2 regions of the Cobetia sp. 3AK genome follow, and region 2 is predicted to be linked to the other one. Evidence: predicted binding sites of a transcription regulator. Region 2 holds the regulator's gene; the other holds the start of a gene.

Region 1 (4,419 bases), on a different contig from region 2:
AGGCGGCACAGGCGGGTGACATCCATGCCCAGTACCAGGCAGGGTGCATCTACGAGCATGGCTGCGCGCAATACCAGAGTGACCCGGCCAAGGCCGTGACCTGGTATGCACGTGCGGCAGAGCGTCATCATGCGCTTGCCGCGCAGCGTCTGGCACGTGCCTATCGTGAAGGCTCGCTGGGGCTGGCGGTCTGCCCGCACAAGGCGGAGCACTGGGAAGCGCATGCACGCAGCGGTGACGAAGCCGCCCTCCACTGAGCCAATCCGACGGCTGCTGCCGTCGTCGATCGCCTCCTCTGACAGCGCCCTCCTCGTGAGGGCGCTGTCGTCTCCGTCTCTTCTGATGCCAACCGGATGAGCAGGACTCGCCAAACGGGGGGCAATTCCCGTAACCTGAAGACATTCAACCCCTTCTTGCCTGGTCCTTGGCTGCCTGAGATACCGTGGGAGACGCGTGTGACGCTGCCTATTCTGCTCGATATTGAAGCCTCCGGCTTTGGCCGCGGCAGCTACCCGATCGAGATCGGTCTGGCGCGTACCGATGGCAGCAGCTGTGCCTTCCTCATCCAGCCGCTGGAAGAGTGGGTGCACTGGGATCCCAAGGCTGAGCTGTTGCATGGCATTTCACGCGCCCGATTGGCACGTGAAGGCCGCCCGGTGCGGGAAGTGGCGCAGTGGATCAATGATGAGCTGAGCGAGACACGCATCGCGTACAGCGACAGCTGGGGCTACGACAATACCTGGTTGTCGTTGCTGTTCCATCATGCCGGCATGCTGCCGCACTTCCGGCTGGAAGCGCTGCGCCGGCTGCTGGATGAGGAGCAGCTGAATCGCTGGGCCGAGCTCAAGGAAGCCGTGATCGCCGAAGGCGGCATCCAGCGCCATCGCGCTGGAGATGATGCCCGTCTGCTGCAACTGACCTGGCAGAAGGCCCAGGCCATCGAGCGCAACGACTGAGCGTTCAGCCCGGCGAAAGATGACCGGCGTGAAAGCCCCTGCAGAAGGCAGCCCATCGGGCTGCCTTCTTGCGTTCTGCCAGTCGACGACGGACTCAGGCCCCGCTTACCGCCAGCAGCACCTTGCCAGTGCTGGCGTTGTCCTGCACATAGGCATGCGCAGCCTCGGCGTCCTGGATCGGCCAGCTCTTGTCGATATGCGGACGTATCTCGCCTCGCGCCAGGCGTGGCCAGACGTGGACATAGAGTGCATCCAGCACCATGCCCTTGCCCTTGGGCGAGCGGGAACGCAGGGTCGAGCCGATCAACCGCTGGCGCTTCATCAGCATGCGCCCCAGATCCAGCTCGTCCATGCGTCCGCCCATCAGGCCGATCAATACCATGCGGCCATCCTGATTCAGAACCTGCTGATTGCCTGACAGGTAGCCGCCGCCGACCGGGTCGAGAATCATGTCGGCGCCGCCCCATTCGTTCACGGCATCGACGAAACTGCCATCGTGGCGATTCCAGCCGGCATCGGCCCCCAGCCGCAGGCAGGTGTCCAGCTTCTCCTGACTGCCGACGGTCACGAAGCAGGGATGGCCGAACAGGCCGCACAGCTGGATGGCAGTGGTGCCGATACCGCTGGCCCCGGCGTGCAGCAGGACGCGTTCCTTGTGCTTGAGGTTGCCCTCGATGAACAGGTTCAGCCAGGCGGTGGCGAACATCTCCGGCAGGGCGGCCGCCTCACGCAGGCCGAAGCCCTCCGGCACCGGCAGTACCTGCAGGGCATTGACCACCACCTCTTCGGCATAGCCCCCGCCTGCCAGCAGGGCACAGACCGGGTCCCCCACCTGGAAGCGTTCCACGTGTCTGCCCACCTCGAGGATGGTGCCGCTGACCTCGAGACCGAGAATCTCGCTTTCCCCGGCCGGGGGCGGATACAGCCCGGCGCGCTGCATCAGATCCGCGCGGTTGACGCCGGTCCAGGCCACCTGGATACGCACCTCATCCGAGGCGATACCTGAAGGGGCCTCGGTTTCCTGCCAGACCAGCGCCTCGTTCTCGACGGCTATCGCATACATTCGCTATCTCCTTGGCTTGGCAATCGTGGCTGCCTTGCTGTGATCGCTCCGTCCTCAGACGGATGTCTGTCATCTCACTGTACGGGGACTGTGACGCACCTGTCATGAAGTGGCGCGATTCTGACGTGATATCAAGCCTCTGTTTCAGACTGCGAGTGACGCACCGCGTTGCGCAAAGGAGTGAGCATGATCGATACCGCCCGTGTCATCGCCGCCAAGTATCCCGCCTTTGCCAGGCGCCACCCTCTGATTCGTCGCCCGGCGCTGGCGCTGCTGCGGCGTCTGGTTCACGAGAGCGAGATCAATGCCTTCCTCGCCGAGCATGCCGGTCTGCGCGGTTTCGACTTCATCGACCGTGTGCTCGATCACTTCTCCTTCGCCTACTCCGTCTCCTCGCGGGAGCGCGAGAACATCCCTGCCTACGGGCGAGTGGTGATCGTCGCCAACCACCCGCTGGGCTCGCTGGACGGGCTCGCGCTGCTCAAGCTGGTCGGGGAGGTGCGGCGTGACGTGAAGATCGTCGCCAACGACATCCTGATGAAGGTTGAGCCGCTGGCGCCCTTGCTGCTGCCGCTGGACAACCTCAGTCGCCGCGGGTATCGCAGAAGCAGTACCCAGATCTGCGAAGCACTGATGAATGAAGAGGCCGTCATCATCTTCCCGGCCGGAGAGGTCTCGCGCGCAGGACCGACCGGGCCGCGTGACGGCAAGTGGCTGTCGGGTTTCCTGCATTTCGCGCGCAAGACCAACGCGCCGGTACTGCCGATTCACGTCAGTGGTCGCAACTCGACGCTCTTCTACACCCTGTCATCGATCAACCGTGGCCTTGGCACGCCGCTGCTGGCCCACGAGATGTTTCGCCAGCGCGAACGTCAGCTCAAGCTGCGCATCGGGGAACTGATTCCGCTGGCGCGTCTCGACAGTGATGCCCTGAGCACCAATGCCAAGACACGCCTGCTGCGCAAGCATCTCTATCGCATCGGACGCGGCAAGCGCGGGCTGTTCGTGACCGAGAAGGCCATCGGTCATCCGGAGGAGCGCCAGGCGCTGCGTGAGGAACTGACGCCGTGTGAGCTGCTGGGTGAGACCCGCGACGGCAAGAAGATCTATCTGTTCGATGCCTTTCCCGGTTCCAGCGTGATGCGCGAGATCGGTCGGCTGCGCGAATTGAGCTTCCGCCGCGTCGGCGAAGGGACGGGAGAGCGTCGTGACATCGACCGTTACGACGCGCATTACCGTCATCTGGTGCTGTGGGATGACGCCGATCTCGAGATCGCCGGGGCCTATCGCATCGGTGAGGTGGGCAAGATCATGGCGGCGCATGGCGAGAAGGGGCTCTACAGTCCGACCCTGTTCCGCTTCACGCCGGAGATGTTCGCGCATATGCAGGAGGGCCTGGAGCTGGGGCGCAGCTTCGTGCAGCCACGCTATTGGGGGCGCCGCAGTCTCGATTACCTGTGGCAGGGGCTGGGTGCCTATCTGCGCCGTCACCCCGAGATTCGCTGGCTGTTCGGCCCGGTCACGCTCTCCAACAGCTACCCGGAGGCTGCTCGGGCGTTGATCGTCAGCTATTACCGCCACTACTACGGGGATGAGGAGGGGCTGGCACGTGCACGGGCACCGGTCGCGCAGAGTGCACCGGGCAGTGCCGCCCATGAGGCGGAGCGTCTGTTCGATGGTCAGGATGCCGAGGGTGATTTTCGTCGCCTGCGCGCCCAGCTGGACGCGATGGGCGTGACGGTGCCGACCCTCTACAAGCAGTACGCCGAGGTCACCGAGCCCGGTGGCACTCGCTTCCTCGACTTCAGCGTCGATGCCGATTTCGGCTACTGCATCGATGGGCTGGTGATGGTCGATATCCGACGCATCACCGCCAGCAAGCGCAGCCGCTATCTCGGGGAGCCGGCCTGTCGCGATCAGGCCGGTGCACGACACCCCGTCACGGAGGCTTGACCCATGCTGCTTGCCGTCAGGCCTGCTCGCCTGACGAGGGGGCCAGGCGGTCCAGCAGGGGAGTGATCTCGCGTTCGCTGATCAGGCGGGCGCGGGTATCCGCGTCGAGGAAGCCCGCCTCGACGGTGCGATCCAGAAATTCCAGCAGCGGCGCGTAGAAGCCGTCACTGTCGAGGACGGCGATCGGCTTGGCGTGAAAGCGCAGGTATTGCCAGGTCCAGGTCTCGAACAGCTCCTCCAGCGTGCCGATCCCGCCCGGCAGGGTCACGAAACCATCCGCCAGCGCGGCCATCTGGGCCTTGCGCTCATGCATGTCCGCCACTTCGATCTGCCGAGTCAGCCCGGTGTGTGCCTTCTCGTTGCGCACCAGCGCCTGCGGGATCACGCCGACCACCTCACCGCCTGCGGCCAGCGCGGCATCTGCCAAAGCGCCCATCAGTCCGGCAC
Region 2 (4,419 bases):
TATCCGATGGACAACCATCAGGTCAGCTTCGGTGACATGAAGCAGCGTCTCAAGGCGCGCTGGTGGCCGTCACTGACCTTCGGTGGTGCCGTGTTCGTGCTGACGCTGGTGCCCTTGGCCAACCTGCTGTTCATTCCCGGGGCCGTGGCGGGTGCCGTCCTGATGTGGCAGAGCCACTACCGACAGCTGCCTGCACCGCGCCGCTGAGCCAGGCTTTATCGCGAGCGTTGACGAACGCAGATACCACGACGCCCCGCCGTGACCTCATGCAGAGGGCGCGGCGGGGCGTTCGTGTCAGTGGGGCTGCAACCGTCAGGCAGTCGTCGCGCAGCGGCGTTCCACCGGGAAATGACAACGGAAGCGTGCGCCCTCGCCGGGCAGGCTGTCGATCTCCAGGCGGCCCTGATGGCGGATCAGCACATGCTTGACGATGGCCAGCCCCAGCCCGGTGCCACCAGTGGCGGTGCTGCGTCCCTTGTCGATGCGATAGAAGCGCTCCGTCAGGCGCGGTAGATGCACGGGATCAATGCCGTCACCGTCATCCTCCACCTCGACCATCACGCCCTCGCTGGTGCTCTGGCAGCGCAGCGTGATGTGGCAGTCTTCCGGCGTGTAACGCACCGCATTGAAGACCAGATTCGAGATCGCGCTTCTCAGCTCCTGCTCCTCACCCATCAGGGCCAGTCCGGGCTCGACCTCCACCGTGATGACATGCCGCTCCTTCGAGAGGCCTTCGGCATCTTCCCGGATACGCGTCAGCAGCTGCGCCATGTCGATGCGACGTCCTTCGCCCGACAGCTCGTCGGTCTCCAGGCGCGACAGGGTCAGCAGATCCTCGACGAGGTGCTGCATGCGGTCGGTCTGACTCTGCATCTGTCCCAGGCCACGCTGCCAGCGCGGGGGCAGGTCATCGGCATAGTCGGAATAGGTCTCGAGGTAGCCGGCCAGTACCGTCAGCGGCGTGCGCAGCTCATGGGAGACATTGGCCACGAAATCGCGGCGCATTTCCTCGAGACGGTAGAGACGGGTGACATCGCGCACCATCACCAGGCGCTCGTTGTCACCGAACAGGGTGATGGAGATCTGCAGGGTCAGGTTGTCGGAGAGCGGCGATTGCAGGGTCAGCGGCTCACGATAGGCCAGCCGATTGAAGTAATCGATGAACACGGGGTCACGCAGATAGTTGGTGACGTGCTGGCCGCGGTCGTGACTGGCCTTGAGGCCGATCAACTGCTCGGCAGCGCTGTTCCACCACTCCATGTCGCCGTGATTGTCGAGCATCACCAGGCCATCGCGCATCGCTTCCGAGGATTCCTGGATGCGATTGAGGATGCTGCGCAGTCGCTCCTGTGCCTGACGCTGACCCTTCTGGTAGCGATACAGACGATCGAGCAGATCCCCCCAGACGCCATCGCCGGGCGGCGGCTCTTCATGGGGGTTGGTGATCAGCCAGGTGTAGAGGCTCTTGAGGTGCTTGAGATGGACGAACAGGTACAGCGCCAGCCCCAGCGCCAGGCCCCAGCCCAGCAGGCCGAGCAGTCCGCCGACCAGCCCGAAGCCGCCCGCCAGATAGCCCAGCCGCCATAGCTCGTTCGTCCAGTAGCGCATCCGCGTCTCAGGCCTGGGCGCTGAAGCGATAACCGGTACCGCGGACGGTCTGGATCAAGTGCTGATGCCCCTCGCCCAGCGCCTTGCGCAGACGACGAATGTGCACGTCCACGGTGCGCTCCTCGACATAGACATTGCCGCCCCAGACCTGATCCAGCAGCTGGCTGCGGGTGTAGGCGCGCTCCTGATGGGTCATGAAGAACTGCAGCAGGCGGTATTCGGTGGGGCCGACCTCCAGGGAGTTGCCGTGTGCGGTCACGCGGTGGCTGGCGGGGTCGAGCATCAGACCCTCGACTTCCACCGACTCCTCGACGCCCTTGGGCGTGGTGCGGCGCAGCACGGCCTTGAGGCGTGCCACCAGCTCGCGTGGCGAGAAGGGCTTGGTGATGTAATCGTCCGCCCCGGCCTCGAGCCCCTGGATCTTGTTGTCTTCCTCGCCCTTGGCGGTGAGCAGGATGATCGGCAGCTCCGCCGTGGTCTCGTCACGCTTGAGGCGGCGCGCCAGTTCCAGCCCGCTGGTGCCGGGCATCATCCAGTCCAGCAACAGCAGATCGGGCTTTTCATCGACGACGATGGCGTGGGCGTCCTGGGCATTGTCGGCCTCCAGCACGCGGTAATCCGCCATTTCCAGGGCGACGGCGATCATCTCGCGTATCGAGGATTCGTCGTCGACAATCAGTACGGTCTTGGAGCTCATCGCTAGATCCCATGCAGCAGTCGGCGCACGCGCCAGAATGACAAGTCGATGACGATTACAACCTGCTTATATGACAGTGAGATGACAATCGCCAGCTTGGCAGCTTGCCGCCCGGCTTGCCAGTGAGTCCCTCAACTCTCTCAAGGCGTGAATGTCACGCCTCGCCGCATGAGGAAGATCGCTGGCAGACCGGATGAGGACGCGGGCCCGTTGGCCGGAAAGAGGGATCAAGCAGCTGGCCAGGTCGCCAGCGCGATGCCCGCGAAGATCAGCAGGCCGGACCAGTGGTTGTTGAGAAATGCCTGGAAGCAGGGGCCACGCTCCCGCTCGCGAATCAGGCGCTGCTGCCAGACGAACGTCACGGCCGCCGCGGCCAGCCCCAGCCAGTAGAAGCCGCCCAGCGCCAGGTGCAGGCCGATGCCGATCAACACCGCCAGCATGCCCAGCTGCAGCAGACCGATCATCAGCGTGTCGGCGCGGCCGAACAGCACGGCGGTGGACTTGATGCCGACCTTGAGGTCGTCATTGCGATCGACCATCGCATAGGCGGTGTCGTAGGCCACCGTCCACATCAGATTGGCCGCGAACAGCCACCAGCCATAGGTCGGCACCTCCTCAAGCGTCGCCGCGAAGGCCATCGGAATCGCCCAGCCGAAGGCGGCACCCAGCACCACCTGCGGCAGATGATGAAAGCGCTTCATGAACGGATAGCTGGCCGCCAGCAGCACGGCGACGATCGACAGCAGCACCGTGGTCAGGTTGGTGAAGCACACCAGCACGAAGGCGGCCGCGACCAGCACACCGAACAGGGTCAGCGCCTCGCGCTCCGTGATGCGTCCTGAGGTCAGCGGGCGATCCCGGGTGCGTTCGACATGCTTGTCCCAGTGGCGATCCGCGTAGTCGTTGATCACGCAGCCGGCGGCACGCATCAGATAGACGCCAGCCACGAAGATCAGCAGCATATCGCGGTCCGGTAGCCCATCGGCCGCCAGCCACAGGGCCCAGAGGGTCGGCCACATCAGCAGCCAGGTGCCGATGGGGCGGTCCAGACGAGTCAGGGCGAGGTAATCGGCCAGTTTGGACGGGCGGGAAGCGGATGACGCTGACATCAAGACTCCTGATCGAACGGCAGTGGGGAATCAGAGTTCCAGAGCGTGCTGGAACCGAGGGGTGAAACCTTCCTGGACCAGTACCCGGAAGCGACCGTGCGAGAACATCGAGCGGCGCATCCACAGGCTGGCGGTGCGTGCCAGCGGCTGCGTGCTGGCAAGTCTCAGTGGCGCCCGGCTGACATCGATGGCGCTGCGGGTCAGGTCGGGCTGGCGGAACAGCCAATGGCCCAGCGAGCCTTCGCCGAGCGTCGAAAGACGGTGGCCATGGGCCAGGTCCAGCGCCGCCAGCGAGCGCGCGATCACCCAGGGCTCATCGCCATGACACAGGGCCACTTCGCGCCGCCAGACATGGCGTCGTGGCGCGATACCCAGCATCCGCGCCTCATCCCGCCGGGCAGGGCCGGTGTCCTGCAGCAGCAGGCGCACGCGCAGCCCCTGACCATCGAGCATGCGCATGGCGTGATCGAGACGCTGGGTCAGCGAGTCGCTGGAGGACAGCCATGGCCACCAGCCGGCCGGCATGACGCCTTGCAGGCTCGCGGCGGGCTGCCAGTGGCGGCGGACCGCCGAGTCCATCGCTCTCTGGTGAGCGCAGGGAGTGCTGAGTTCCGAGCGAGACATGGCCCGGATGGCGATCTTGCCGGCAAACGCTGCCGAGTGGGAGTGACAGACCACGATGAATTCCCTGTCAGGATGACAAGTGGCGAGTCTAGCACGCCCGAACCGCAAGGCCTGCAGCGTGAGCATGCCCGCGCCAGTGGCAGGCTGGTATGCTGGGGCCCGACTACCCTCTTTTCCTCTCGGATCGATCTCAGGAGATGGCGCCATGCGCGACCCTCGTACCCTTGTCATCATCGGCACCGGCATGGCCGGCATTGGCCTGGCGCGTGCCCTGCGTGCGCGTGACAAGGACAGTCGACTGATCCTGGTCAGTCAGGACAGTGGCCACGATTACGCCAAGCCTCTGCTGTCCACCGCCTTTGCCAAGGGCATGAGCGCCCG

The links. Region 2 encodes PhoB, which activates phosphate uptake and scavenging genes when phosphate is short. Its sites were predicted from a motif close to TGTCATANNNNTGTCANA; they were not measured.
Region 1: the regulator PhoB is predicted to act here: its motif matches at 2,109-2,126, upstream of QD228_RS16665 (NAD(P)H-quinone oxidoreductase).

Annotation. Positions count from the first base shown of each region.
Region 1 covers NZ_JARWKR010000016.1:42,788-47,206, reverse strand. The annotation lists gene QD228_RS16675 (sel1 repeat family protein) at 1-257, shown strand, start outside; gene QD228_RS16670 (hypothetical protein) at 456-956, shown strand; gene QD228_RS16665 (NAD(P)H-quinone oxidoreductase) at 1,051-2,019, opposite strand; gene QD228_RS16660 (lysophospholipid acyltransferase family protein) at 2,206-3,972, shown strand; gene QD228_RS16655 (TIGR00730 family Rossman fold protein) at 3,989-4,419, opposite strand, start outside.
Region 2 covers NZ_JARWKR010000006.1:90,117-94,535, reverse strand. The annotation lists gene cysZ (sulfate transporter CysZ) at 1-207, shown strand, start outside; gene phoR (phosphate regulon sensor histidine kinase PhoR) at 313-1,608, opposite strand; gene phoB (phosphate regulon transcriptional regulator PhoB) at 1,616-2,305, opposite strand; gene ubiA (4-hydroxybenzoate octaprenyltransferase) at 2,533-3,414, opposite strand; gene QD228_RS10135 (chorismate lyase) at 3,445-4,092, opposite strand; gene QD228_RS10130 (FAD-dependent oxidoreductase) at 4,244-4,419, shown strand, end outside.